Regions from separate parts of the Frankia sp. Mgl5 genome, predicted to be linked through region 1. Evidence: riboswitches for the same ligand, from Rfam matches in the RefSeq annotation. Region 1 holds a riboswitch; the other holds the start of a gene.

Region 1 (14,745 bases):
CGTAAGGGCAGTGCTGTGCGGCAACACACCCGCAACATCGCGGACGTGCCGGTCGCACACGATACGGGCTCGCCGTGTGGAGGCCGCGAACCACTCCGCCCGCCGCGCGGCCCTCGACCGACGCAGGCCCGGCCACCGAGCGCGCCGGTGCCCACCGGCGAGCAGCGTCGGCGCCGGCCCGCGAACCACACAGGCGCCGGTCGACATGAACGTTATCCACAACCCCGCCATCCCTCATGGACACAACGGATAAACAACAAGCATGGTCTATCCATGGCCCCTAGCCCAGGCCGATTCTCCTGGCGGGAGATCGCCGATCTGCAGTCCGGTGTCATCAGCGAGCACGACGCGATGGCCGCCGGCCTCACCCGCGCCGACATCCGCGCGCGGGTCGCCGACGGCACCTGGCGGCAGCCCGCGCGTGGTGTCCTCGTCACCGCCACCGCCACGCCGCCGCTGGTGCAGCAGGCCTGGGCGGCGCTGCTCGCCGGCGGGCCGAACGCGGTGCTCGGCGGGTCCACGGCCGCCGCCCTCGACGGCCTCGTCGGCCACGGCGACGAGGTCGTGACGGTGCTGGTCCCGCCCGGGCGCCGCGGCACGCCCGTGGCGGGCGTCGTCTTCCGCCGCACCGCACGCCTGGCTCCGGCGGACGTCCACCGTGCCCGGCTGCCACCGCGGACGGCGCCGGCCCGCTCGGTGGTCGACATGGCCGAGTGGTGCAGCGGGCGCGACGGCGCCCGTGCCGTGATCAGCGACGCCCTCCTGCAGGGCTTCGTCACCATCGAGGCGATGCGCCGGGCGTTGGCGCGCCGCGGCCCGATCAGCCGCCGCACCCTGATCGCCGACACCCTCGACGAGCTGAACCGCCGGACTCCCCGGATGCTGAGCCTCCGGTACGCCCAGCTCGAGGCGGCGTTCGGGCTGCCCCCCGGTCGGGCGCTGGCCACCCCCTCCCCCGACGCTCCGACCGGCCGGCTGGACGTCTGGTACGGGCCGTGGCGGCTGCTCGTGCGGGTCGGGCAGCCCGGTCCACGGCGGCCACGGCCCGCCGGCCGGCGGATCCTCACCGTCAGGGTGGAGCAACTCTGGCAGGCGCCGGCGGAGACGGCCGCGCTGGTCGCCGCGGCCCTGCGGGAGCAGATTCCGGCAGAGGCCGCCGACCGGCCGGCCGTGCCGCCCGGGCCGGACGAACCGGTGACGGAATGGCACGAAACGGTACGTGACGAACATGGCGAAGCTGACCAAGGGGGTGGCGGAGGCCAGTCACCTGCCGTAGCGTCGTCCCAGATGCGGGAGCTTCCACCCTGGGAGGCTGAGAGGGCGGCCGGGCAACTGCCGGTGCCGCCGACCGCCTGAACCTGTCCGGGTAATTCCGGCGTAGGGAGTGATCAAGGTGGTGCGTCAGATCCGCCCGACGGATTCCGACAACCCGGCGGCCGCGGCCTCCGGCACGGGCGACGGCGCGGAGGGCATCCTGGCCCGGCCGTTCCCCGGGAGCAGGAAGACCTACCTGGTCGGGTCCCGGCCCGACCTGCGGGTACCGATGCGCGAGGTCGCGCTGAGCACGGGCGACAGCCTGGTCCTCTACGACACCTCCGGGCCGTACACCGACCCGGGCGCCGGCGTCGACGTGCGGCGCGGCCTGCCCGCGCTGCGGGCCGGCTGGATCGCCGCCCGCGGCGACACCGAGGAGATCGAGGGGCGTGCCGTCCAGCCCGCCGACGACGGGCGGCGCGGGCCTGACGGGCAGGCCGGTGACACCTTCCTCGGCTCGGGGCAGGCTCCGCGGCGGGCTACCGCCGGCCGCGCGGTGACCCAGCTCGCCTACGCCCGGCGGGGCGAGATCACCGCCGAGATGGAGTTCGTCGCGCTGCGTGAGGGCCTCGCCCCCGAGCTGGTGCGCGACGAGATCGCCGCGGGCCGGGCGGTGCTGCCGGCGAACGTGAACCACCCCGAGAGCGAGCCGATGGCCATCGGCCGCAACCTGCTGGTGAAGATCAACGCGAACATCGGCAACTCCGCCGTCGCCTCCTCCATCGAGGAGGAGGTCGAGAAGATGGTGTGGTCGACCCGCTGGGGCGCCGACACCGTCATGGACCTCTCGACCGGGCGGAACATCCACACCACCCGCGAGTGGATCATCCGGAACTCCCCCGTCCCGATCGGGACGGTGCCGATCTACCAGGCGCTGGAGAAGGTCGGTGGCAAGGCCGAGGAGCTGACCTGGGAGGTCTACCGGGACACGGTGATCGAGCAGGCCGAGCAGGGTGTGGACTACATGACCGTCCACGCCGGGGTGCTGCTGCGCTACGTACCGATGACCGCGCGGCGCAAGACCGGCATCGTCTCGCGCGGCGGCTCGATCCTGGCGGCATGGTGCCTCGCCCATCATGAGGAGAACTTCCTCTACACGAACTTCGCCGAGCTCTGCGAGATCCTGCGGGCCTACGACGTCACCTTCTCCCTCGGCGACGGCCTGCGCCCCGGCTCCATCGCCGACGCGAACGACGCCGCGCAGCTCGCCGAGCTCGCGACACTGGGCGAGCTGACCTCGGTGGCCTGGGAGCACGACGTCCAGGTGATGATCGAGGGGCCGGGCCACGTGCCCATGCACAAGATCAAGGAGAACGTGGACCTGCAGCGCGAGCTGTGCCACGACGCGCCGTTCTACACCCTCGGCCCGCTCACCACCGACATCGCGCCCGGCTACGACCACATCACCTCGGCCATCGGCGCCGCGATGATCGGCTGGTACGGGACGGCGATGCTCTGCTACGTCACGCCCAAGGAGCACCTGGGCCTGCCGGACCGCGAGGACGTCAAGGCCGGGGTCATCGCCTACAAGATCGCGGCGCACGCGGCCGACCTGGCGAAGGGGCACCCGGGCGCCCAGGCCTGGGACGACGCGCTCTCGGACGCGCGGTTCGACTTCCGCTGGGACGACCAGTTCAACCTCTCGCTCGACCCGGAGACCGCGCGGGAGTACCACGACGAGACACTGCCCGCGGCGCCCGCGAAGACCGCGCACTTCTGCTCGATGTGCGGCCCGCACTTCTGCTCGATGCGGATCACCCAGGACGTCCGCAAGTACGCGGCCGAGCACGGTCTCGACACCGACGAGGCCGTCCAGGCCGGATTGGCGGAGAAGTCCCGGGAGTTCGCCGAGCAGGGTGCCCGGATCTACCTGCCGCTCGCCGACCGGCAGACCCCCTGACCCGGCGGCCGCGGGCCTCCCCGACCGCCATGGCCGGGAGAGTCCCGCGGCCGGCTTCAGCTCTCCTTGCGGGCCAGCACGCGGTAGGTGTTGGAACGCTCCCCCCTGGCCTGCCAGGACCTGCTGGCCCGGTCCAGTAGGGCGGCCAGCAGGAACGGGCCGATCGAGGCCAGCAGCAACGGCACGCGCAGCAGCCGCGGGCCCGGCCCGCTCCGGGCCGGGTCCAGCCACGGCCGGCGCCGCGGCGCCACCCGCTGGATGAGCAGGCCCAGCGCCCGGGTGAGGTCACCGGGGCGCAGCGCCGGCCCGAACTGGACGGCGATGGGGCGCAGCCCGCGGTCCTCCAGCGCGGCGAGCAGGTTGTCCGCCGGAATGAAGTGCAGCCGGCGCGGCACGTCCCAGCCGGCCCAGTACGCCCGCAGCCGCCGCGCCGCCGGGCAGTCCGCGTTCGGCAGCTCGATCATCAGGTATCCGCCGGGGGCGAGCGCCTTGACTGCGCCGTCCAGCTCCTCCGACGGGTAGCGGGTCCGCTCGAGATAGCCGAACATGCTGATCACGTCGTAGCGGCCGGCGAGGTCGTCCGCGATCTGGCTCAGCTCGCCCCGGTGGGCGGCGTCCACCCAGCCCCGCCGGTGGGCGTCGTCCACCGTGTCGGAGAGGTCGAGACCACCGAACACGGTGGCCGGCCAGTGGGCCCGGGCGACGTTGCAGAAGTGGCCGTGGCCGGTGCCGACGTCCAGCCAGGCCCGCGGGGTGGTGTAGGGACGCAGCAGCTCGGCCCGGGCCTGGTCGGCCGCGGCCTCGCGGGCCCGGGCGTGTTCCGCGGTCTCGGCGGCGAAGCCGTCCCGCCAGTCGCGCTCGTAGTAGTCCTGCCCGTCCGGGGTGATCATCGGGTTGAGGAAGACGTGGCCGCAGGCCTCGCAACCGTCGAGGCGGAAGCGCCCCGGCTTGCCCATCTCCAGGTCCCGCGAGCGCACCCGGACGCTGAGCTCGACCGACCCGCACCAGGGGCACTCGGCGCTGGTGGCCTCGCGCAGCCGCGTGACGTGGCGGGCGCGGGCGGCGTACCAGGCGGCTGTCTCCTGCCGGCGGCGGCGCGCCTCCGCCTTCGCCGGGTCCGCGGGCAGCCCGGCGGCCTTCGCCCGGCGCCCGGCCCGCGCGGAGTGCACAACGAAGATCACAAGACCGAGGATGCGGACGATCGGGCTGCGGATCAGGTCGCGGGGGGCGAGCGGGACCCGTCCCGCGCAGACGAAGAACGGCTGGAACCAGAACAGCGCCGTCGCGACGAGCGCGACCGGCTGGCTGATCTGGGCGCCGATGAAGGTTCCGATGTGCGGCGCGTACGGCATGTACAGGCTCGCCGGGGTGCACGCGTAGGCCCGCTGCTGGACGCGCACCCGCATCGCGGCGTCGTCACGCGCGGCCTGCAACCCGGGAACGACGGCCAGGTCGGTGGCGGTCGGGGCGTGCCGTTTCAGGCGGGTCGTGATGTCGACCAGCTCGACCGGGCTGAACCCCTCCCGTTGGGTGATTCCGACCCGTTCCAGCAGGTCGGCGTGCACCAGCAGGGCCTGGAACGCGCCCCGGCCGGGCGCCGAGCGGTCGGCCCGGTAGGTCCGGGTGTCGACCATCCGGGCCACGTCGAGCGCGCGTTCCACGGTGAGGTCGGCGGGGACGAGGTCGAGCACCAGCAGCCGCTCGCGGCGGGCGTGGTTGCTCGCCGCGCGCCGGGCCGCGTCGGAGAGCCGCACCCCCTCGGCCACGAGGAAGACGTGGGCGGGGTCTACCGGCCGGCCCGACGCGGCGACGGTGTCCAGCCGGCGCAGCCGGCCGCGCAGGCGGATCCCGTTCAGGATGAGCCCGACGCTCACCAGGATGGGTAGCAGCAGCAGCACGACTCTCACGCCCCAGCCGGTCGAACGCCCCGCGCCCCGGCCGTGGGCCCTGCCCCGGCGGCAGGCCCCGCCCCGGCGGCAGGCCCGCGGACGGGCGGGCCGCCGGGGCCGGGCCTACGGCAGCAGCTTCTCAATGTGGTCGGCGGCGGCCACGACACCACCCGCCGCGCTGAACTCGTCCCGCAGCCGCCGCGCCGCGACCCGGTGGGACGGCTCGTCGAGCACGGTGCCGATCGCGGTGGCCAGCGTCGCCGGGGTCGAGCGCCCGAAGCGCACCCGCACACCGGCACCGGCCCGCACCACCTGCTCGCCGATGATCGGCTGGTCGTCACGAACCGGCGCGACCACCAGCGGCACTCCCCGTGACAAGGCCTCGCACACCGTGTTGTTACCCGCGTGGCACACTATCGCGTCCAGTTCGGCCATCAGGTCCACCTGCGGCACGAACGGGCGGACCAGCAGGTCGTCGGGAACCTGGCCGGCGAGGTCGTCCAGCGGGCCGGGGGGCGCGACGATCACGGCCTGCACCTGGTCGGACATCCCCGCCAGCGCCTCCGCGGCCGCGCGCAGGAACCGCCCGCCGGCCTCCCGGGTGACCGTCCCGAGCGAGACGAGCACGGTGCGGCGGTCCCGGTCGAGCCACTCCCAGGGGAACTCCGGGGCCGACCGGCGCAGCCCGGCGGCGCAGCCGACGAACACGTGATGGGACGGATGACTGGCGGTACGCAGCAACGAGGGCACCGAGCAGACCACAGTGAGGTCCTCAGAGAAGCGCAGGTCACCGCGCGCCGCCTCCTCCGCCGGGACGCCGTTCGCGACCTGGAAGTCCCGCAGCCGCTCCGACACCCAGTTCCCGACCCCGGCGAGCACGGCGTACGGGTCGTCGAGCTCCGCCGACGTGGTGGCGAGCGTGGCCCACCGGATGCCGCGCCGGCGGGCGACCATGGCAGCCCCGACCGCCTGCTGGTCGGCGACGATCACATCCGGACGCCACCGTTCGACGACGGCACCGACGTCCCGCGCCATCGAGGCACCCAGCGGCAGCAGGAACTCGTCCCACAGGAACTTCAGTGACGCGGGCCCGCGCAGCGGCCGGGACCGTGCCTCCAGCTCGGCCCGCTGGTCGGCCGAGATCTCCCCTGGCAGCGCGATGAGCGGGACGGACGGCGGGACGAGCGGCCCGACGACGCTCGCGTGGCCGACCAGGGCCACCTCCTGCCCACGGGCCGCCAGCTCGCCGGCGATGCCCACCGCCGGGTTCACGTGCCCGGTCAGCGGCGGCACGGCGAAGAGAACACGGCCCATCAAAGCCCCCGAAATTCCATTCGTCTCCCTTCCGGCGGTGAGTCAGCCGCACCCTTCGCGAGCCGCACCGGTGACGATCAGGCCTCGACCGGCGAACCGGCCCGCGCCGCGGACAGCGACGTCGTGGGCTCGTCCCCACTGTTGAGGTTCGGCGGCGGGATCATCTGCCGCACCCAGTCGGGAGTGTCGAACCCGGCGCCGCGCACCTGGTGCGAGGGCATCGGCTCGGACCGCCGGAACAGCCACCACCGCAGCAGGTCGCGCAGGTAGTCGGCCGCCTCGCGCAGCACCATGTGGGTGTGCTGCTCCAGGACGACCAGGGTGCAGTCCGGGACGAGCTCGGCGAGCCCCTCGGCCTGGTCGATGATGTCCGAGTTCGCCCCGTAGACGGCGAGCACCGGCATCGGCAGGCTGGCCAGCGCCTCCGGCGAGAACGGCGGGGTCGCCAGCATGTCCTCGGCGATCGTGGTCTCCTTCAGCAGCGCCTGCGAGGCGCGCGTGATCCGGGAGACCGCGCGGCCGGCGGAGTTCGCCAGCCACTCCTCCACCTCCTCGTCGGTGACGGCCGCGAGCACCTGGGTCAGTGAGCGCGCCATCTCCTCGCCGAGGCCCTCGATGAGGAACGGCGGCTCGATGAGGGTCAGGCTCGCCACCCGCTCCGGGTGGGCCAGGCCGAGCGCGAGGGTCAGCGTCGCGCCGTAGCTGTTGCCCACGACGTGCACGGGCCGGCGCACGTCGAGCGCGTCGAGCAGGCCCTCGAGGTCGGCCATCGAGTCGACCATCGTGTAGCCGGTCGGGGTCCGCTCACTGCGGCCATGGCCGCGCAGGTCGTAGCAGATGACGTCGCATCCCGCTCCGGCCAGGCAGTTGCCCAGCGCGAAGTAGAAGCTGGAGATGTTGTCCATCACCATTCCGTGCACCATCACCACGACCGGCGACTCGGGACCGGCCCCACCCTTGGGCCCCAGCCTCTGCACATGCAGACGGACGCCGTTCGCGACGATCTCAGCCACGCGCTCTCTCCCTAGCTTCGTTCACGAAGGTTGTGCGCGCGGCGCGCCCCGCGCCGCGCGCATACGAGGTCCCCGTAGCCCCCCGCCGACCGTGACCGCCGCTAACGGGCGGCGGCCGGCGTGTCGGTCTCGAGGCTGTCGACGATGAACTGGACGACCTCCCCGACCTTCATGTTGATCACCTGGTCGACGTCCATCTCCGAGAGGAAGCCGACGAAGTCGACGTGGTCCCCGTAGGTCTCCCGGAGCCGGTCGGCGAAGGTCACGAACTCGATGCTCTCGAGCTCGAGGTCCGCGTTGAAGGAGGTGTCCATGTCGATCGACATGTCGACGATGTACTCCTCGCCGATCACGTCGCGCAGGATCTCCGTCACGTCCGCGAGCACCTGGTCGGCTCGGGTCGCCGGGTCCGCGGTCATGGTCGACTGGTCGGTGGTCATCGCTGGGTCTGCTCCTTCTGCTGATCGGGCTGCGTACCGGTCCGTGCGCCCGGCCGGTCACCGGCCGGGCTGGTGGGTTGACCGCCGGGCCGCCGCGTGGGCGGGCTCCCGGCCGCGCCGCCCGGAGGCCTCGCGGATCGCTCGATCCGTGGCGAGGTCCAGGCCACGATGTAGCCGCCGGCGGGTGCGCCGCCGGGTGCGGCGACGCGATCGCCGGTTCCGGCGGTGTGACCGCCGGGTGTGGCGGTGCCGGATGCGGCAGTGTGATCATTCGGTTCGGTGTCGGGACGGGGCCGGCCGGTGGTGTCCATGGTGCGCAGTGCCACCCACCACGTCTCGCTAGCCCCCGCTCCCACTTCCGCCGGGGTGGTGTGCCCGGCCGCGGCCGGTGCCGCCCCCGGCCCGCCGTCCGGGGCGGAGACGGTGACTGGAACCAGCGTCGGGGCCGGCAGGCCGGTCGCCTCGGTCGGCGCGCCGACCGGGTGAGCGACCACCCCGCCCGGCCCGCGCGGCACCGCCGCCAGGACGGCGGATCCACCCGGTCGCGGCCGGCCGACGACGAACCGCCGCTGATCGCCGGCCGGCCCGGTCCCGTACGCCTTCGCGACGGCCTGCTTCGCCGCGGCGAACCGCGCGAGCCAGACCGCGCGGACATCCGGATCCGCGCCGGCCAGTTCGTCGAGCAGGCTCAGCTCGGATTCGGCGAGCACGGCCGCCTCCGCGTCGGGCCCGCGCCGTTCGATGCGCTCCAGAGCGATCCCCACGCCGCCGACGTCCCGCGGGTCGTCCACCGCGAGGGCGACGGCGATCTCCGGGCGATGGGCGATGCTCACCTCGGGGCGGGTGAGCTCGGGCAGGCCCGGTCGGGTGGGCACCGTGCCGACGACCAGCCGCCCGGACACCAGATCCGTCACGCCGACCTCGATCGGCCACACCGCGCCGGCCCCGCGCTCCCACCAGCGGCGCCGCACGGCGTCCTTGGCCGCGATCCGCCCCAGCAACCAGGACCGGGCAGCCAGCGGATTGTGGCGGGCCAGCCGCGTCCGCTCGTCCGCGTCGAGGTAGTGGCGCAGCGACAGCTCCCGGGACGCCGGGTCACGCCAGTGCTCGGTGACCACCACCCAGCCGTCCGGCGTCAGGTGGCTCTGCGTGTTCGCCTCCGGCGCCAGTGCCATCGACCACAGGACGTCGTCCTCGGTGAACCGTCGGTCGGTCCAGCCCTGGATGTGCCCCCACAGCCGTCCGCCGGCGTCCCGGATCTCCATGTCCGCGGTGGCGGTGCGGTCGGTCACGTCCCGGATCCGGCCCAGGTAGGACATCCGCGCGCCGACCGGCGGCGGTGGGCCGAAGAACCGCATCGAGGTGACCGAGGCCGGGAAGAGCAGCCAGTCCGACGGCAGGTACTGCATGCCCCAGTAGCCGAAGAACTGGCCGGCGTTGTCGAGCAGCGCGCCGCTGGCGGGCGTCACCCGCAGCCAGCCGCGCAGCCCTGTCGGGGCCATCCCGTCGACGGACTCGACGCCCTGGTAGCCGGGCCCGTGGAAGAGCAGCCGGTCGTCGTAGATCGCGCGGCCGGTGTGCGGGGACGGCGACTCGCCGGGGATCACGACCTCCCCCGCCACACCCGGCGCCGGGACGAACCCGGTGGCCGTGTCGGTCACCGGCGGCGGCGCCGGGTAGGCGTCGGCGAAGACGACCGTCGCCCGCGTGTAGCCGACGACGTCCACCCGGACCTCGTCCGGGCCCAGCGGCGCGCAGGTGATCGTGACCTGCACCGGCGGCTCGATCGCCAGCCAGCGGGTGGCCCGCACGTCCCGGACGGCCACCACCGCGCGGCCGGGCATCAGCGCGCTCGCCTCAGCCATGATCATTTCAAGCACGCCGGTGAGCGGCACGACCGGGAACAGGTCGGACGGGTCGGACCACCCCGGGGGCTGCCGGTAGAAGCAGTGGTCGGCGACCTCGGGCATCGTCGCCAGCGAGAGCTCCCGCCGCACGGTCCGCCCACCACCCGGCCCACTCGCCGCCGGCCCACTCGCCGCCGGCGCGGGCGGCGCAACGGGCGCGGAGGCCGCCGCCGGCGCCGTCGAGGGGGGACCGGACGCCCGCGTCGCGGCCCAGCGGTCGGTGACGGTGGACATCACCGCTCTCGCGTCCGTGACCGCCGCGCCCAGCTCGGCGAGGACGGCATGCCGCGCGGGCCCGCCGAGCCCGTCGGCCACCTGGGCCGGCGTCTCGCCGACGGGACGTCCCGCGGCCTCGCCGCTGATCCGGGACGGGAGCGACGCCGCGAGGTCCGGCGCGTCCGCCCCGAGCCGGACGAGCGGCGTGCCCAGGCGCAGCCGCACCGCGCGCCCGGGCCGAGCCGGCGCGGCCGTCTGAGGCACCCGGGGCGCCCGCGGCTCCCTGGCCGGGACGGTGGCGGGCTCTGGTCTGGTGTGGCAGGGCAGGACGTCCAGGCGCGGCGCGGCGCCCTCGGCCCACAGCGCGGCCGCGACCCGCCGGAGCTGGTCGAGGCCGGACCGCTTGACGGTGTTCGTGACCAGCGACGCGTGCTCGTCCCCCGGCCCGTTGAGGGTGTCGTCGACGAATCCGGCGACGCTGCCCATCCCGACCTGCACGAACACCCGGACGCCCGCGGAGTGCAGGCGCCGCGTCAGCTCCCGGAAACGCACCGGCTCGAGCAGGTGCCGGACGGCCAGCTCCCGGATGTCGTCGTGTCCGGATGGATACGGAGCCACCGTGGTGGCAGACCACACAGGCACCCGCGCCGCGCGCAAGGGGGTGTTGTAAAGGCCGTCCTGCAGGCGCTTGAAGTGCGGCCGCAGGAACGGGGAGTGGAAGCCCGAGCGGAACGGCAGCGTCTGCCCCAGCACCCCGCGGGCGCGCAGGCGGGCGAGCGCGGTCTCGACGCTGTCCACCCGCCCGCAGATGATCGACTGGTGCGGGCAGTTGTCGTGCGAGACCACGATCTCGGGCAGTCCGGCGATCACCTCGGCGGCGACCTCCGCGCCGCAGCCCAGCGCACCGAACACGACACCGGGCACCTCGAGCGAGGCCGGGTCGAAGACCTCGATGAACTCGTCGGCGTAGTCGTCGCTCATCAGCCCGGCCGAGAGCATCGCGTTCCACTCGCCCACGCTGTGCCCGGCGACCAGGTCGGGGACCACCCCGAGGCGACGCAGCGCCGTGTCGAGGACCCGTCCCACCTGGACGCTGGCGACGCCGTGGCTGCCGAGCTCGGCGGTGTCGCCCACCTCCGGACGCGGCAGGCCGAAGTGGTCGCACACGTCGTCGATCCGCGGGGCGAACTTGTCTTCCAGACCGCAGAACAGGAACGCCAGCCGCGGTCCGCCCGCGGCGTCGGACGCCGGGCGGTCGCCGAGCAGGGGCTCGGGGACGAACCAGAGATCGTTCCGCCCGCGCCAGGCGGTGCCGCGGGCCGCCACCGTGCGGGCCAGCGCGAGCCGGCGCGGGGTGGGCGCCACCAGCGCCAGCCGGAACGGCCCACCCGCCGGCGGGGACGCGGCGTCGTCGCGCCCCAGCAGGTCGGCGTCCGGGACGTCGAGCTGGGCGACGATCTCGGCCGCCGACGAGCCCGCGAACAGCAGGACCCGCTCGGCCGCCGGGTCGGGCCCGAGGACGGCACCCGTCCCGGCGGCGTCGACGGCGGTGGCGGTGGCGGTGGAACCGACGGAACCGACGAAGCTCACCGGGTTGACGGCGCCGGCGTGGTCGTCGAGGCACTCCTCCAGGACGACGTGCGCGTTCACGCCGCCGAACCCGAAGGCGTTCACCCCCACCCGCCGCGGCGCGGAACCGGACGGCTCCCACTCGGCCGCCGTCCGGACCGGAGCGAAACGGCTCCCGTCGAACAGCGGGTGCGGCTCGTCGCAGTGCAGCGTCGGCGGCAGGGTGCGGTGGTGCAGCGCCAGCGCGGCCTTGATCAGCCCGGCCATGCCGGCGGCGGGCATCGCGTGCCCGATCATCGACTTCACCGACCCGAGGCCGACGGGGCTCGCCCCGACCTCGCCGCCGAAGACCTTCGCCAGCGTCGAGAGCTCGGTCCCGTCGCCGGCCGGAGTCGCGGTTCCGTGCGCCTCGATCAGCCCGACCGCGCCGGGCGCCGCCGGGTCGAGGCCGGCGTCCGCCCAGGCCCGCTCGATCGCCAGGATCTGCCCGGAGGACGCGGGTGCCATCAGGCTCGCGGTACGCCCGTCGCTGGACGTCCCGGCGCCGCGCAGCACGGCGTAGACCCGGTCGCCGTCGCGGCGGGCGTCGGCCAGCCGCTTCAGGACGATCATCCCGACGCCCTCGCCCATGAGCAGGCCGTCGGCACGGCGGTCGAACGGCCGGATCCGCTGGGTGGGCGAGAGCGCCCGCAGCAGCGTGAACAGGCTCCAGAACGAGACCTCGTGCACGATGTGCACGCCGCCGACGATCATCGCGCCGGCCCGGCCGCCGGCCAGCTCCCGCATCGCGATGTCCACCGCGACCAGGGACGACGCGCAGGCCGCGTCGATCGTGTACGCCGGGCCGTGCAGGTCGAGACGGTTCGCGATCCGCGAGGCCGCCAGGTTCGGCACCAGGCCGATGGACGCCTCCGGCCGCTGCGGACCCAGCTTGGCCAGGAACGCGTCGACCACCTGGTCGACGGCCGCGTCCGGGACGTCCGGCAGCACCTCGCGCAGCGTGGTCGCCAGTTGGTGCGAGGTGCGGACCCGCTGCTCGAGCCGGGCGACACCCGGCCCGACGTAGCCGCCACGGCCCACCACGACGCCGACGCGGCCGCGGTCACCGAGCGTCTCGGCCCCGCCGGCGTCGTCCATGGCCTCGGCGGCGAGCCGCAGCGCGAGCAGCTGGTCGGGCTCCGCCCAGTCGACCGAGACCGGGACGATGCCGAACCGGGCCGGGTCGAACGTCGCCAGGTCGTCGACGAACCCGCCGCGCCGGCAGTAGAAGCCCGCGCCGTCCTGCCGCCGGCCGCCGCCGCGCCGGTCGCCGCCGGGCTGCCGGTCGCCGTCCGTGGCCGGCCCGGCGTAGTACTCGTCGAGGTCCCAGCGGCCCGGTGGGACGTCGCTGATCGCGTCCACGCCACCGACGATGTTGTGCCAGTAGGTGTCCAGGTCGCCCGCGCCGGGGAACAGCGCGGACATCCCGACGATCGCGATCTCCTGCCCGCCCGCGCCGCGGGGGCCGCCGCCGCTGTGGCGGGATGTGTCACCCATCGAACGACCCGACTCCCGCGCACATGTAGACGACCTGGGTCGGCGCGTCCGCGACCGGCTCACCGAGCTCTCGCAGCAACGCGGCGACCCCTTCGCCGGGGTCGATCAGGCCGATGCCCCGGCGGGCGTACTCCCGGGACAGCTCGGCGGACACCATCCCGCGGCCGGCGGCCGTGTCGGTGCCCCAGGGACCCCAGTCGACGCTGACCACCCGGCCGGCGAAGCGCGCCGAGGCGGTGTGCGCGAGGGCGTCCAGGGCGTCGTTGGCGGCGGCGTAGTCGACCTGCCCGCGATTGCCGAACACCCCGGCCACGCTGCCGAAGAGCACAACGAAGCCCACATCGGGCCGCAGCGCGTCCAGTAGGGCGCGCGCCCCGTCGACCTTCGTGCGGAACACCCGGTCGAAGGACTCCGGCGACTTGTCCCGCAGCAGCCGGTCCTCCAGGACGCCGGCGCCGTGCACGACACCGTCCAGCCGGCCGTGGCGGGCGTAGACGTCGGCGACGACACCGGCGACGGCGGTGACGTCCCGCACGTCGATCGGGTGGTAGCGCACCGACGCGGCGACCTCCCGCAGCGCGGCGAGCGTGGCACGGATCTCCCGCTCGGCCAGGATCCGCCCGATGCGCGCCTCGATCTCGGCCGGGCGGCGCACCCCCGTCGCGATCAGGGCCCGGCGCAGCGCCGGGGCGTCGGGCGCACCCGCCGTGGCCTCGTCCTCGGGCGCGTCCGGGACGGGCGTGCGCCCGACCAGCTCGACCGCGCAGCCGGTGGCACCCGCAAGCGCCAGCGCGGTACGGGCCGTGATCCCGCGCGCACCACCGGTCAGCAGGACGACGCCGGACCTGTCCAGCCCCGGCGGAGCGGCGGCGGCCCGAGGCGATCCGGCGGCCGCGGACCCCGGCCCGGCGGTGACCGCGACCAGGTCGGACATCCGCAGCTCGGGCGCGATCCGGACGCCGTCGCGGTAGCCGACGACGACCGGCGCGGCCGGGTCGAGCATCTCCGCGAGCAGGCTCTCCGCGATCCGCCGCGGCTGCGCCTTGGGATGGATGTCCACCAGCCTGATCAGGAGGTCGGGCAGCTCACGGGCCAGGGTCCGGACCAGCCCGGCCATGCCGGCGCCCGGGCCCGGGTCGCCGATCTCGCCGTTGCGGCCGAGATCACCACCGAGGCCGGTGACCGCGACGAGCCGCCGGATTCCGGCCAGCGCGGCGGCGCGCAGCGCCGGGAACGCCGCCGGCAGACCGCCCACCGGCCCCGCCGAGCCCTCGGCCGAGGCGGCCCAGAACAGCCCGTCGGCGGCGATGCCGGAGGCGACCAGCTCGCCCAGGGCGGCGTCGTTCGCCGAGATGATGCGGACCTGCGCCCCGGCCTGCTCCAGCAGGGTCGACAGGGCGAGGCCGATCCCGAGCCCGCCGTCGACGACGGCGAACCGGGCGCCGTCCAGCACCGCCGCCCGACCAGCGGCGACGATGTCATCCCAGGACGGCAGCGGAGCCAGTTCGGTGGACTCCACCACGAACCGACGCAGCGGCACCCGCTCGGCGAACACCGGGTCCGTCGAGCCCCGTGGGGCCGAGCGCACCCCCCAGCTCTCCGGTGCCGACGCGGGCCGTGGCGGGGCACCGGCCGGCGCTCCGAGCG
Region 2 (14,745 bases), on a different contig from region 1:
CGGCGTGGCCCGGATGGCGCTGGAGGCCGGGGTGCCCGTGATCCCGGTCGCGATGATCGGCACGTTCGAGGTCCAGCCGCTGGGCCGGCTCGTCCCGCGGATCCGCCGGGTCGGCATCCGGATCGGCCGTCCGCTCGACTTCAGCCGGTACGCCGGGATGGCCGACGACCGTTTCGTGCTGCGCTCCATGACCGACGAGATCATGTACGAGCTGATGTCGCTGTCGGGCCAGGAGTACGTCGACATGTACGCGCAGCGGCGGAAGGAGGAGCTCGCCGCGGCCCGCGAGGCGCAGGCAGCCTCCGCCGCGCCGGCCGACCCGCGCCCCGAGGCCGGCACCCGATCCGAGCCGGACCCGCGGCCCGACACCGGCTCGCGCTCCGAGACCACCGCACGCTCCGAGGCCGGCTCGCGGTCCGAGACCGGCCCGCGGTCCGAGAACGGTCCGCGTCCGCTGCAGGACCGGCGCGCAGGGGACTCTTCTCCCGGCGCCTCTCCCGGCGCCGTACCCCCTGCCGGTGAGCCGCCGGTTCGTAGGGCGGTCTGAGCGGTTCCGCGCCGGCACGGCAAGATTGCACGGTGCGCGGCTTTGCGGGTGGTTCGCGAAAGGGAGACGGCCGCCGGGGCGGCCGCCCGGCCAGGTGGGCGACGGTGGTGCTCGCGGCCGCCCTCGTCGCCGCCCCCCTCCCGTCCTACGTCGGGATAGGCCTGTCCGGCCGGGCCGCCGCCACGACCGCGCGGGTCTCGACGTCCACCCCGGCCCAGCCGCCGGCGTCCGTGCCCGGCGGTGCCGGTGCCGGCACGCCGACCGCCGTGGCCACCCAGGTCCCGCCGGGCACCGTGACGCGCACCGGCACCCACCTCACCGACAGCGCCGGACGGGTCGTCCTGCCCCGCGGTGTCACCGTCCCGGCCGGGCGGGTCCCCACCGCCGGCGAGATCGCGCAGTGGCTCGACTTCGGCTTCACCGGCCTGCGCCTGGAGATCCCGATGACCCGTGGCGGACTGTTCCCGCCGTCGGGCGAGGCCCCGCCACCGGGCGACCGGGAGCTGGGCGGCCTCGACCAGGCGGGCGCGGTCGTCCGGGAGCTGGCCGGCCGCGGGTTCACCGTGGTGCTGCGGATCGTCCCGGGCGCCGCCGGCTACACCCCCTCGGCCGCGGATCTGACGTCCGGTCTGACCCGCCTGGCCGGCCGTTTCGGCGGGGTGGCCGGGTTGATCGGCTACGAGGTGCCGGCCGGGGTCGGCTCGGCCGATCTCGCCGGCGCCGTGCGGGCCGTCGACACGAACCACACGCTCTGGGTCGAGCAGCCGGCGCCGTTCGACCCCGCGGCGCGGGTCGCGGCCGCCGAGGGGGCCGGGTACGTCACCGGCTGGGTGGACGGCTCCGCGCGCCGGGCCGCCGCGCTGGCCGATGCCGGGGACGCGTTCGGGCTTGGCTGGTTCTTCGACGGCCCGGCCGCCGAGTCCTCCGCGACCGGCATCGGACCAGGTGAGGTGCGGGCGCTCACCGCGCCCCCGGCGGAGATCGTGCGGCCCTACCCGGCCGCTGTGGCGGGCACGCCGGAGTCGTTCAAGCGCGACGGCGCGGGCGTCTTCCGTCTCGTCTACCAGCCGTCCCGGGCCGGCGGCGGGACGTTCGCCCCGGGCACGGCGACGGCGGTCGTCCTGCCCGCGTGGGCCTATCCGTCGGGCTACCAGGCGCGGGTCACCGGTGGCCAGGTCACCTCCTCGCCCGGAGCCGGGGTGCTGTGCGTGGTCGCGGGGGCGGGCGCGACCCGGGTCAGCGTGGAGGTGACGCCTGCCGCCGGCGCGCCGGCGCCGGTCGCGCCCACCCGTGCGGGTGGCGCCACCTGCGCCGCCGCCCCGGGAGCGGGGCCGGGGAGCGCCGGCGCGGCGGCGGGGCAGCCGCCGTCCGGGGCACCCGCGGCGACCTCCGCGGCCGACGACTCCGACCCCGTCCTGCTCCTGCTGGTCCTTCCGCTGCTGGGCGCCGCCATGGCGGCCGCCGTGCTCGGCCCCGTCTTCCTCCGGCTACGCCGCCGCTGACCAGCGCCGCCCCGGCCCCTGGCCGGCACCCCGGCTGGGGGCGGGCGGTCTCCGGCGGGTCGGCGGGGCGGAGCACACTGGGGGTGTGGGCGGCCGTTTCTTCTACGACACCGAGTTCATCGAGCGCGACGACGGCGGCCATCACTGGCTCGACCTGGTCAGCATCGGGATCGTCAGCGAGGACGGGACGAGGGAGCTCTACGCCGTCTCGACGGAGTTCGACCCCTCGCACGCCGTCCCCTGGGTGCGCCGCAACGTCCTGGACCGCCTGCCATCGCCGTCCAGCCCGGCCTGGATGTCGCGGGAGCGGATCCGGGACGAGGTGGCGCAGTTCCTCACGGCGAACGGCTCGCCGGAGCTGTGGGCCTGGTACGCCGCCTACGACCATGTCGTGCTCTGCCAGCTCTTCGGGAAGATGCCCGCGCTGCCGCGCCGGTTGCCGCGGTTCACCCGGGACCTGCGCCAGCTCTGGGAGGACGTCGGCAGCCCCAGCCTGCCGCCGCCGCCGCCCGACGCGCACGACGCGCTGGCCGACGCGCGGCACAACCTGGCCCGCTGGGCCGTCCTCGCGCCGCTGCGCGCCGAGCTCGCCCCGAGGGCGCCCGGGCACTCCGCCAACTGACGGAACGATCAGCCGGCGGAACGTGGTTGAGTGGCCACGCCGTGTTTACGGTGAGGGGCTGGTCGGGGTCTCCGGGGAGCTAGGCTGCCGCCGGCAGATGTGCCGCAGATCGGGGGCGACTCGAACAGAGAGGGCCCTGGGGCGTGAAGATCGGTGTGCTGACCGGCGGTGGCGACTGTCCTGGTCTGAACGCGGTGATCCGTGCCGTCGTACGCAAGGGCGTCGGCGTCTACGGGCACAGCTTCGTCGGGTTCCGGGACGGCTGGCGCGGACCACTGGAGAACGACACCGTCCCGTTGGACGTGACGGCCGTGCGCGGCATCCTGCCCCGCGGCGGGACCATCCTCGGTTCCAGCCGGACGAATCCGTTCGCCTCGGCGGACGGTCCGTCCCGCATCCGGGAGACCCTTGACCGCACGGGCGTGGACGCCATCGTCGCCGTCGGCGGCGAGGACACCCTCGGCGCCGCCGCGCGCCTGCACGCCGAGGGCATCCCGGTCGTCGGGGTGCCGAAGACGATCGACAACGATCTCTCCGCGACCGACTACACGTTCGGCTTCGACACCGCGGTGAACATCGCGATGGAGGCCATCGACCGCCTGCACACGACGGCGGAGAGCCACCACCGCGTCCTCGTCGTCGAGGTGATGGGCCGCCACGCCGGGTGGATCGCCCTGCACAGCGGGATGGCGGCCGGCGCGAACGTCATCCTCATCCCCGAGCGGCCCTTCGACATCGACAAGGTCTGCGCCTTCGTCGAGCAGCGCTTCGCCACCCGCTACGCGCCGATCATCGTGGTGGCCGAGGGCGCCCGGCCGATCGCCGGCACCGCCATGGCCAGAGAGGGCGAGCTGGACGCCTTCGGTCACGTGCGCCTGCAGGGCATCTCCGGCCTGCTCGAGACCGAGATCCGCGGCCGGACGGGCCGGGAGACCCGGGCGACGGTGCTCGGCCACGTCCAGCGCGGCGGGACGCCGACCGCCTTCGACCGCTGGCTGGCCACCCGGTTCGGGCTGCACGCCGTCGACGCCGTGCACGAGGGCGACTTCGGGACGATGGTCGCCCTGCACGGCACGCGGATCGACCGGGTTCCGCTCAGCGAGGCGACCGGCGAGCTCAAGACCGTCCCCGAGCACCTCTACGGCGAGGCGGAGGTCTTCTTCGGCTGACGTGCCGGTGGATGAGGGGAGCTCGACCGGCCGGCACAAACCGCGGGAGATGTCGGCGCCGTAGCCGTACCCTGGTGACTCGTGAGCAACGACCTGGACATCTGGCGGAGCCTCCCAGCCAGGCAGCAGCCCTCCTGGCCCGACCAGGAGGAGCTGGCGGCAGCGTTCGCCGAGCTCTCGGCCCTGCCGCCGCTGGTGACCGCGCCGGAGGTGCGCTCGCTGACCGACCGTCTCGCGATGGTGGCCCGCGGCGAGGCGTTTCTGCTCCAGGGCGGTGACTGCGCGGAGACCTTCGCGGCCAACACCGCGGACAAGATCCGCGACAAGGTCAAGACCCTGCTGCAGATGGCGGTCGCCCTGACCTACGGCGCCAGCACGCCGGTGGTCAAGGTGGCCCGCATCGCCGGCCAGTACGCCAAGCCGCGCTCGGCCGACATCGAGGCCTCGACCGGGCTGCCCTCCTACCGGGGCGACGCGGTGAACGACATCACGCCGAACGCGCAGGCCCGCCGTCCGAACCCGAAGCGGATGGTCGACGCCTACCACCAGAGCGCCGTCGCGCTGAACCTGGTGCGGGCGTTCGCGACCGGCGGCTTCGCGGACCTGCACAAGGTTCACGAGTGGAACAAGGCGTTCGTGCGCGACTCGGCCGCCGGCCGCCGCTATGAGCTGATGGCCGTCGACATCGAGCGGGCGCTGGCGTTCATGGCCGCCTGCGGCATCGACCCGGACCGCACGGCGGCCCTGACCGGTGTCGAGATGTTCACCAGCCACGAGGGCCTGCTGATGGAGTACGAGCGGGCGCTCACCCGCACCGAGGAGTCGACCGGCGAGGTCTACGACCTGTCGGCGCACATGATCTGGATCGGTGAGCGCACCCGTGACCTCGACGGCGCCCACGTCGACTTCCTCTCCCGGGTCGGCAACCCGATCGGCTGCAAGATCGGCCCGAAGGCGACGCCGGACGAGGTCGTGGCGCTCACCGAGCGACTCAACCCCGACCACGTCCCCGGCCGGCTGACGCTGATCGCGCGGATGGGCGCCAAGCGGGTGCGCGACGCCCTCCCGCCGATCATCGACAAGGTGAACTCGGCCGGGCACCCCGTGGTGTGGTCGTGCGACCCGATGCACGGCAACACCCGCGACGTCGGCGGCGTGAAGACCCGGCACTTCGACGACGTCCTCGACGAGGTCTTCGGGTTCTTCGAGGTGCACAAGGGGCTCGGGACGCACCCCGGTGGCCTGCACATCGAGCTGACCGGCGAGAACGTCACCGAGTGCCTCGGCGGCGCGGAGATGATCGGCGAGGCCGACCTCGGTGGCCGCTACGAGACGGCCTGCGATCCGCGGCTGAACACCGGCCAGGCGCTCGAGCTGGCCTTCCTGGTGGCCGAGTCGCTGCAGCAGGCCCGCGCGGAGCGCGACACACACACCCGCTGACCGGTGTCCCGCCCGCCCCTGGCACAGGCCCGGGGCGGGCGGTCACGGCTGCCCGGCCGGCGCGTTCCCTCCGGTGACGTCCTCGGTGGCCTCGGTCGTCGGGGTGGCTGCCGCGCTCGCTGTGGTCTTCGAAGTGACCGTGCTTTTCGGGGTGACCGTGGTCTTCGGGGTGACCGCGGTTCCGCCGGTCGGCTCCGCCTCGCCGGTCGGTGTCGTCGAGCTGGTCGGCGTCGTCCCGGCGGTCGGGGCTGTCTCGGGGCTGGGCGGTTCCGTGCTGTCCGGGGCGGCCTCGGCCGCCCACTCCCCGAAGACGGCCTTCTCCGCCAGCGGGTCGTCCGACGCCGCCGGTGACGGCTGAGCGACGGGGGACACCTCGGGCCGCGGACCGTCCGACCACGAACCGTCCGCCGGAGTCTGCTCGGCCCCGCCACCGGCGTGATCGTCGACCGCGGGATCACCGGCGGGATCACCGGCGGGGTCGTCGCCGGGGCCGACCGCCTTCGCGGGCGCGTCGAACGTCTCGAGGACGTCCGGCGGCGTCGTGGGGGAGGGCTGTGTCGACGTGCCGCCGCCGGGATGCCCGCCCGTCGGCGGCGGTGCCGACGGCTCTGGTTCCAGAACAAGCGGGAGGTCGGATGCCGACCGGTCCGCCGGCGGGGCGCCCGGATCTCCGGGAACCGTGCCGGGTGGCGGCGATGCGGGCGTGGGCGTCGACGCCTGCCCGGATGCCGCTGGCTGGTCGGGCGCTGACGGCTTGTCGGACGCCGATGGCTGGTCAGGTGTCAGTGACTGTGCCGGTGTGAGGAAGGGCAGGCCGGGGAGGAACCCGCCGGCCATGCCGCCGATCGCCGCGGGGACGGTCGGCACGGGCGCCGTAGCCCGCGGCCCGGTGGACTGTCGCTGGAAGTCGCCGCGCTCAGTGACCGTCGGGCTGGTCATCCCGTCGGCCGAACGTGCCCGGCCGGTCGGGTCAGGTGAGGTGCCGCCGCTCGCCGTCCCGGCCGTCATGCCGCCGTGCCTCGCCGCGGTGCCGGCCCCGGACGGCCCGTCGGCCTCCGGGGCGGTGACGGCCAGCGCCGAGTCGACGTCGTGGATGATCTGCCGAGCCTTGTCCGCGCCGGGTACCGAGCCGGTCGGCAGCGCGTCGAACAGCGCCTCGAGGCGCGTCGACTGGTCCGCGGCGAACTCGTTCAGGGTCGCCCGGGCGTCGCGGCTGCCCGCGAGCGCCTCCTCGATCAGGACCGTGCTCCCCGCCCCGGCCTCGTCGCACCAGTCGCGCAGCAGCCTGGTCACCGTGCCGATGTCCCCGTCCGTGGCCGGACGTCCCTCGGGCGCCGCGTGGCTCGGGGAGGAAGCGGCCGGATCGGGGGTCGCGGCGCCCGCCGGCACCGATTCGCCCGTTCGCACCAGGCCGCCCGCGACCGGCTCGCCTGTCTGCTCTGGCGCCGCCTCTGTCGGCGGCACCCCGGCAGATCCGGGGCCCGGGGTCGTTGCTGAAAGTGGCTGGCCCGAGGGCGATCCGGCGGCACCGCCGCCGGCCAGGTCGCCGCCAGCTGGGTCGCCGTCAGCTGGGGCGCCGTCAGTTGGGCCGAGGCCAGCCGTGGTTCCGCCGGTGGCGGGGGAGCCGGTGCGCGTGCCGGCGGGTGGCCGGGCTGCCGGATGGACGACCGCGGCGAGCTCGTCCATCCGGTTCCGGGCGACGGAGAGATGGATCTTGGCGCGATCGACGCGGTTGCCGGCCAGGCTGACCTGAATCTGCTCGACCTGCCGCTTCACTCCGTAGAGCAGCTCACCGGGCAGGGCCTGCTCGGCGCTCACGGCGACGCCCACCGTCGCGACCGAGGCGGCCAGTGCCCCGATCAGGGCCGGCCGGGCGGCGCGCAACGCCTGCCGGACGCCCATCCCGCCTGGCCGGGTGACGAGCGCGGCGGGCCGGGCCGGACGAGCCGGTCTAGCCGGCCGGGCCGGTCGGGTCGGCCGGGCCGGTCGGGTCGGCTGTGCCCGCCGGGTGCTCTCAGTCGCGCCGACGGTTTCCCTGCCGTTGCCCGCACCAACCTCGTGGGTGCCGCGGGCGCCGATCGGCTCGGCGAGGAGCATCGCCCGGATCTCGGCGCGGACCCGGGGGGACATCGCCGGCGCGGGCAGCGCACCGGGCAGCGCCCGCAGGGTCGCGACCGCGCGCGCCAGCTGCAGCTCGGTCTCGTCGAGGGGCTCACGCCGGCCGTCGAGCACCTCGGCGGCGCGGCCGGCCCGCCCGCCGCGCCAGCGCGGTCCGCGCCCTGCCGCCACGTCGCCCCCCGCGCTCCTCGTTCCCCTGCCCCGGCCCGCGGTCCCGGTGAAGATCGACCGTACCCGATCGGGGGTGCCGGTAACCGCGATCCCGGGCGTGTCTCGTCACGGGGACGAGTGGCCTCCTCGCAGCGTGCCGCAATCGGTGTCAGGTGGAACTCACGCTCCGGCCCGCACCCGGCCCAGGGATCAGTTGCCTACGCGGAACTCCGTCTTGAGATGGACGGTGCTGCCCTTCTCGATCTTGCGGCCGGCCTTGGGGCTCTGCCCCGTGACCCGCTCCGCGAACCAGTTCGACCGGTCGGCGTTGAGCCCGAGGCGGTTGAGGATGCGCTCGGCGTCCGACCAGGACTTGCCCACCACGTTCGGGACCGTGACCATGACGCCGCTGCCGTCGCCGTCCCCGGAGTCGGCCTCCTGGGCGACGAAGAGCGTCACCGCCCCGCCGGCGTTCACCCGCTGGCCGGGGTCGGGCGACGAGCGGACCACATGACCGGGATCCACGCTGTCGCTGGCGACATTGCTCTGCTGGACCGTGAGGTTGAGGTTCAGCGAGTCGAGGCGCGCCTTGGCCTCGTCGAAGGTCATCCCGATGATGTCGCTGGGGACGGCGACCGAGGACGGCCCGCTGCTGAGCACGAGCTTCACCGACGTGCTCGGGTCGACGACCGCCCCGGCCGCGGGCTCGGTACGGATGACCTGGCCCTGCGGCACCGTGTCGCTCGCCTCGCTGCTGCGCCCGCCGTCCGCCAGCTTCGCCTCGGTCAGCTTCGGCAGTGCCTGGTCGACGGTCAGGCCGGCGAGGTCCGGCACGGTGGCCTTGGGGACGCCGGAGCTCAGCCGCAGCGTCACGACGGCGCCGTCGCTGACCGCGGCGCCATCCTTCGGGTCCTGCTCGACGACGTGCCCCTGCGGGATCTGGGCGCTGGCGATCTCCGCGCCGTAGGTGAAAGCCAGGCCGGCGTCGCGCAGGTCCTGCTCGGCGTCCGCCTTGGCCAGGCCGATCAGCTTTGGTACCTCGGGCTTCCCGCCGCCGACGAGCGACCGCAGCATGAGCACCCCGAGCACGAGGCACACGACGACCACCGCGGCGATGACGGCGGGGCCGACCGGCAGCCGCGAGCCGGGCCCCGACCGCTGGGCCCGCCGCCGCCCGCCCGAGGACGAGCCGGAGCCCGTGCCCAGCATGCTGGTCGGGGCGACCTGCGGCCCGGCGGGCGGCCGGGGCGGTGCCGGACGCGGCGGCGCCGCCAGCGGGCCGGTGAAGCCGGAGTGGTACTCCTCCCCGGCGTCCGGCGCCGGAAGGTAGGGCAGGATCGCGCGCAACTCGGCCAGCAGCGCGGCGCCGTCGGCCGGCCGGTGGTTCGGGTCGCGGGCGGTGGCCCGCAGCGTCAGCGCGTCCAGCTCGGCGGGGACGTCCGGCACGACCGTGGACGGCGCCGGCACGTCACCGTGCACCGACTGGTAGGCGACCGACATCGGCGTCTCACCGGTGTGCGGCAGGTTGCCGGTGATCATCTCGAACAGCATCACGCCGGCCGCGTAGACGTCGCTGCGCATGCCCGCGGTGCCGTGCGTGACCTGCTCGGGGGCCAGGTAGCCGACCGTCCCCATCACCACTCCGCCGGTGAGGGCCGCCGTGGGATTGGTGACCGGCCGGGCCAGGCCGAAGTCGGCGACCTTCACCCGGCCGTCGTCACCGAGCAGGATGTTCTCCGGCTTGATGTCGCGGTGGATGATGCCGGCCGCGTGCGCCGCGGCGAGCGCCTCGGCCACCGGCTCGAAGATCTCGACGACCTCGGCGACGGTGAGCCGCCCGCGCATCCCCAGGTGCTGGCGCAGCGAGCGCCCGCGGACCAGCTCCATCACCAGGTAGTGCAGGACACCGGCCGGGCTGGTGTCGGACCCCTGGTCGAGAATCGAGACGGCGCACGGCGTGTTCAGCCGCGCGACCGCGTTCGCCTCCCGGTGGAACCTGGCCACGAACTCCGGGTCGTGGCTGAGGTTCGGATGCATGATCTTGAGGGCGACGAACCGGTCGAGCCGGTTGTCATGGGCGACGTACACCGTCGCCATCCCGCCGACGGCGAGCCGCTCCTGGGCGGTGTACCGCCCGTCCAGGAGACGACCTATGACGGGGTCGGCCACGGTGGAATCCACATGCACAGTTTACGATCGGCCGCCCGATCGGCCAGACAGTGGTCTTACTGCGCAATTGGCTATGAGATGTACCCGAACGGGCGGGATGTTCGTCACAAAATCTGGAATTCCAGCCGTGCGTTCGATCCCCGGCCGCTCGGTCGGGGCCGGTCGATCTCGCGTGGGCGCGCCCTGTGACGCCGCGACGGGAGGCCGCTACGGGACGCGTTGTCTGTCCGGGTTCGCCGGAGCCGCTGGTCCGCCGCGCGCGGCGGCTTAGACTGTGGCGTGACCGGGGAGCCCGCGGACGCGGGCTGAGAGGCCGGCCAGCATGCCGCCGGCGACCCGCATAACCCGATCGCGGTCATGCGCGCGTGGGGAGGAACCATCTGATGACACAGCGGGTCACCGAGGTCCGACGCGAGCCGGACAAGTCCGACCATCCGGAGTCCGACCATTCGGAGCGCGGTCATCCCGACCCGTTCCGGATCGCCGGCACCGTCTACGCCAGCCGGCTCCTCGTCGGCACCGGCAAGTTCGCGAGCCATCCGGTCATGCGCGACAGCCTGGTCGCCTCGGGCGCGGACATCGTCACCGTCGCCCTGCGCCGGGTCGACCTGAGCCGCGCGGGGGAGGGCGACGTGCTCGACTTCGTCCCGGCCGGCATGACGCTGCTGCCGAACACCTCCGGCGCGCAGGACGCGGCCGAGGCGCTGCGGCTGGCCCGGCTCGGCCGCGCGGCGACCGGGACGTCCCTGGTGAAGCTGGAGGTCACGCCGGATCCGCGCACCCTCGCGCCGGACCCGATCGAGACGCTGCGCGCCGCCGAGCTGATGGTCGCCGACGGGTTCACCGTGCTTCCGTACTGCTCGGCCGACCCGGTGCTGGCACGCCGGCTCGAGGAGGCCGGCTGCGCCACGGTGATGCCGCTGGGCAGCTGGATCGGTTCCAACCGCGGCCTGCGCACCCGCGACGCGATCGAGGCGATCGTGGAGACCGCCGGGGTCCCGGTGGTGGTGGACGCCGGCATCGGCGCGCCCTCCGACGCCGCCGAGGCGATGGAGATCGGGGCGGACGCGGTGCTCGTCAACACGGCGATCGCGATCGCCGCCGACCCGGTCGCGATGGCCCGGGCCTTCGCGCTCGCGACCACCGCCGGGCGGATGGCCCACCTCGCCGGCAGACCGCGGGCGGGCAGCGCCACCGTGGCCGAGGCGTCCTCTCCGCTCACCGGTTTCCTGGGCGCGGTGCCCGGCGGCCTGCCCGGTCTGCCCGGCGGGGCCGGCTGATGGCCAGCCCGGCAGGGCTGTTCGCCCGCGAGCTCGCCGCGCTCGACATCCCGGCGCTCGCCCGTGTCTCGGTCGAGGCCGACGAGGCGCGGGTCGACGCCGTCCTGCGCCGGGCCGTCGCCGCCGGGCGGCCCGACGCCGGCGGCCGGCTGGACATCGCCGACCTCGCCGTCCTGCTGTCGCCGGCCGCGACCGGGCGGCTGGAGGAGCTGGCGCAGGCGGCACGGGAGACGACGCTGCGCCGGTTCGGCCGGGCGGTGCGGCTGTTCGCCCCGCTGTACGTGTCGAACGCCTGCCTGTCGTCCTGCACCTACTGCGGGTTCGCCAAGGGGCTGGAGGTGGCCCGGCGCACCCTGACGGTCGACGAGGCCGAGGCCGAGGCGCGCCTGCTGGCCGACCGCGGCTTCCGGCACATCCTGCTGGTCTCCGGGGAGCACCGCGTCGAGGTCTCCGCCGGGTACCTGGTGGACGTCGTCGAGCGGCTGCGGCCGTTCGTCCCCTCGATCTCGGTGGAGACCCAGACCTGGTCGGACGACACCTACAGCCGGCTGGTCGCGGCCGGGCTCGACGGCGTCGTCCACTACCAGGAGACCTACGACCGGGAGCGCTACGCGCAGGTGCACGTGGCCGGGTGGAAGCGCGACTACGACCGCCGGCTGTCCTCCTTCGAGCGGGCGGCCCGCGCCGGCGCCCGCCGCCTGGGCCTCGGCGTCCTGCTCGGCCTGGCGCCGGACTGGCGGGCCGACGTCCTCGCGCTCGCCGCGCACGCATCCTTCCTCGCCCGCCGCTTCTGGCGGACGGAGGTCTCGGTGGCGCTGCCGAGGATCAAGCCGAGTGCCAGTGGCTTCCCACCGACCGTCGTCGTCGGTGACGCCGAGTTCGTCCAGGCGCACGCGGCGCTGCGGCTGTTCGAGCCGGACGCGGCGATCTCGCTGTCGACCCGCGAGCCGGCGGCCCTGCGCGACGGCCTGGTCCGCATCGCGGTGACCACGATGAGCGCGGGCTCGTCCACCGAGCCCGGCGGGTACGGCCGGCCCGGGACGGCGCAGGAGCAGTTCTCCATCTCCGACGAGCGCTCCCCGGCGGACGTCGCCGCGATGCTGGTCGGCGCCGGCTACGAGCCCGTGTGGAAGGACGCCTTCCCGCTGGTCGACGCCACCGGCTGACCGACCGGCGATCCTCCGTCGCGGCGAGCCCGCGCCGCCCGCCGTTGTGGGCAGCGCGACTAGCGGGCGACACGGGACAGACCTGCCCAGTAGCCTCTCGGCCCATGGAGCGGGTGGGCTGATGGACCGTGTCGTCGTCGTCGGTGGCGGGCTGGCCGGAGGGCGAGCGGTCGTCGAGCTCCGCGCCCAGGGCTTCGCGGGCACGATCGCGTTGGTGGGCGCGGAGGAGCATCGGCCGTACGACCGGCCGCCGCTGTCGAAGGCGGTGCTGTCGGGGCGGACGGACGACACCACGCTGCCCTTCGACCTCGACGGCGTGGAGCTCCTGCTCGGCCGGCACGCGACCGGGCTGCGCCCGGGTGTGCTGGAGACCGACGGCGGCGCCGTCGAGTTCGACGGGCTGGTGCTCGCGACCGGCGCCGCCCCGGTGCGGCTGCCCGGCCCCGGCGAGCAGCGGGTGCTGCGCACCATCGACGACGCCCTCGCGCTGCGCGAGGCGCTGACCCCGGGTACCCGGCTGGCCATCGTCGGCGCGGGCTGGATCGGCGCCGAGGTCGCCACGCACGCGGCGTCCGCCGGCGCGGCCGTGACCGTCGTCGAGGCCGGCTCCGCGCCGCTGCTCGCGCTGGGCGCCGAGATCGGCGGGTACACGGTCCCCTGGTACGCCAAGGTAGGGATCGACCTGCGGCTCGGTGTCGCGGTCGACGAGATCCGGGCGGACGGGCTCGCGCTGGCCGGGGGCGAGTTCGTGCCCGCCGACGTGGTGGTCGTGGGAGTCGGCGTCCGCCCGGACGTCGCCTGGCTGGAGTCGTCGGCTCTGCCGCTGGACCGCGGCGTCGTCGTCGACGAATGGCTGTCGGCGGTGCCCGGCGCCAGGGCGGCCGACGCCGGCGGGCCGGGCGCGGCCGGCGGGGCCGGCGGCTACCGGCCGGATTCGGTCGTCGCGGTGGGGGACTGCGCCGCGTGGTGGTCCCGGCGTTACGACCGCCGGTTGCGCGTCGAGCACTGGGAATGCGCCCAGGAGTCGCCGCGGGTCGCTGTCGCGACCCTGCTGCGTTCGCTGGCCGGCGGTGACGGGCCGGCGCAGGCCGGCGACCAGGCCGAGATCTACGATCCCGTCCCGTACTTCTGGTCGCAGCAGTTCGGGCGCATGATCCAGTTCGCCGGGATGCCCGGCGCGGACAGCACGCTGGTGCTGCGGGGGGATCCGACCGCCGTCGCGCCGGAGGGCGCGAAGCGGGCGCCGGGCTGGTCGGCGGGCTGGTTCGCCCCGGACGGCGAGCTGGTCGCTCTGGTGACCGTCGCCCGACCACTGGACATGGTCGCCGGCCGGCGGATGCTGCTCGCTGGCGTGGCGCCGGACGTCGAGCGGTTCGCGGACCCCGCGGTCGCGCTGAAGGAGCTCCAGCCCGCGCAGCCGGTGTGAGACGGGCGGCCGCCGGCCGCTCCGGCGGCCGGCGGTCTTTGTCGTGCCCGTAGTTGCCTACTTTCCGTAACGATACTGTTTACTTTTTGTCGTGGAGTGCGTGGCGTGCTCGCGTGTCGTGAACCCACTGTTCCCGTCCGGGTGGGTTCTGACTAAAGTGCCCCCCGTGCCACGCATTCACCTGGTGTCGAACCTTCCCGGCGTGAATGCGCTCGGTGATCATCTACGGGCCGCCGGGCTCGGGCCGACGTCGGCCCGCTCGGCCGACGCGCTGCTCGTCCTCATCGACCGCCCGCTCGACCACGTCGAGCAGGAGCTGCTCGACCGGGCCCGGCAGTCCGTGCCCGTCCTGCTGGCCGGGCCGACCGTCCGGTCGCTGTCGCCGGACAGCCCGCTCATCGACGCCTCCGGGCTCACCCCCGGCCGGGTGACGCCCCCCTACGACCTGCCGCTGATCCCCGGGCCGGACGGCGCCGCCGTGGCCGCCCGCCTCGGGGACTTCCGGCCCCGGGAGTCCTGGGTCGTCCCGGAGAAGGTGGCCGAGGACGTCGAACGGCTGCTCATGGTGCGCCACGAGATGGGGGAGCACCCGATCTGCACCTGGCGGCCGTCCACCGGCCTGGGCATCTTCACCCTCGGGGCCGGCGAGGAACTGCTCGCCGATCCCCGCTACCAGCGGCTCGTCGGCCGCTGGCTGCGCCACGCGCTCGGCGTGACCGACGCCGGGCCGGTCAAGGTCGGGCTCATCGGCGCCCCGGACGTCTTCGGTGTGCACATCGACGCCGTCGACGCCGTCGAGGGCCTGGAGCTGGCCGCCCTCTGCGACGGCGGGATGGCCCGCCCGCCCGGCCAGGACACCGACCGGCCGGGCCGCCGGGTCGACGACCCCGACGACCTGGTCAACGACCCCGAGCTCAACCTGGTGATCGTCGCGACCCCCACCCACACCCATGTCGAGTGGGCCCGCCGCGCGCTCGAGGCCGGCAAGCAGGTGGTCGTGCACGCCCCGATGTGCCTGTCGACCCACGAGGTGGACGAGCTGACCGAGCTCGCCCAGAGCCGCTCGCTGCTGCTCGCCGTCTACCCCGACGGCCGGGACGACCCAGGTCACCGGGCGATGCGCACGGCCGTGCACCGCGGGGACGTCGGCGAGGTG

The links. Region 1 has a riboswitch for thiamine pyrophosphate ahead of thiC (phosphomethylpyrimidine synthase ThiC). Riboswitches for the same ligand answer to the same signal wherever they lie in the genome.
Region 2: linked by a shared signal. The riboswitch ahead of MXD62_RS16355 (thiazole synthase) and the one ahead of thiC (phosphomethylpyrimidine synthase ThiC) in region 1 are both predicted to bind thiamine pyrophosphate.

What each region holds. Positions count from the first base shown of each region.
Region 1 is NZ_JALKFY010000633.1:8,521-23,265, reverse strand. Features, by position in the region: TPP riboswitch at 1,280-1,399, shown strand; gene thiC (phosphomethylpyrimidine synthase ThiC) at 1,544-3,214, shown strand; gene MXD62_RS18495 (class I SAM-dependent methyltransferase) at 3,271-5,112, opposite strand; gene MXD62_RS18490 (glycosyltransferase) at 5,227-6,417, opposite strand; gene MXD62_RS18485 (alpha/beta fold hydrolase) at 6,495-7,430, opposite strand; gene MXD62_RS18480 (acyl carrier protein) at 7,532-7,870, opposite strand; gene MXD62_RS18475 (type I polyketide synthase) at 7,867-13,098, opposite strand; gene MXD62_RS18470 (type I polyketide synthase) at 13,091-14,745, opposite strand, start outside.
Region 2 is NZ_JALKFY010000618.1:29,433-44,177, forward strand. Features, by position in the region: gene MXD62_RS16320 (1-acyl-sn-glycerol-3-phosphate acyltransferase) at 1-547, shown strand, start outside; gene MXD62_RS16325 (hypothetical protein) at 652-2,049, shown strand; gene MXD62_RS16330 (polyadenylate-specific 3'-exoribonuclease AS) at 2,135-2,671, shown strand; gene MXD62_RS16335 (6-phosphofructokinase) at 2,815-3,840, shown strand; gene MXD62_RS16340 (class II 3-deoxy-7-phosphoheptulonate synthase) at 3,922-5,280, shown strand; gene MXD62_RS16345 (DUF5667 domain-containing protein) at 5,323-7,569, opposite strand; gene pknB (Stk1 family PASTA domain-containing Ser/Thr kinase) at 7,759-9,717, opposite strand; TPP riboswitch at 9,992-10,106, shown strand; gene MXD62_RS16355 (thiazole synthase) at 10,101-10,997, shown strand; gene thiH (2-iminoacetate synthase ThiH) at 10,997-12,163, shown strand; gene MXD62_RS16365 (FAD-dependent oxidoreductase) at 12,285-13,589, shown strand; gene MXD62_RS16370 (Gfo/Idh/MocA family protein) at 13,756-14,745, shown strand, end outside.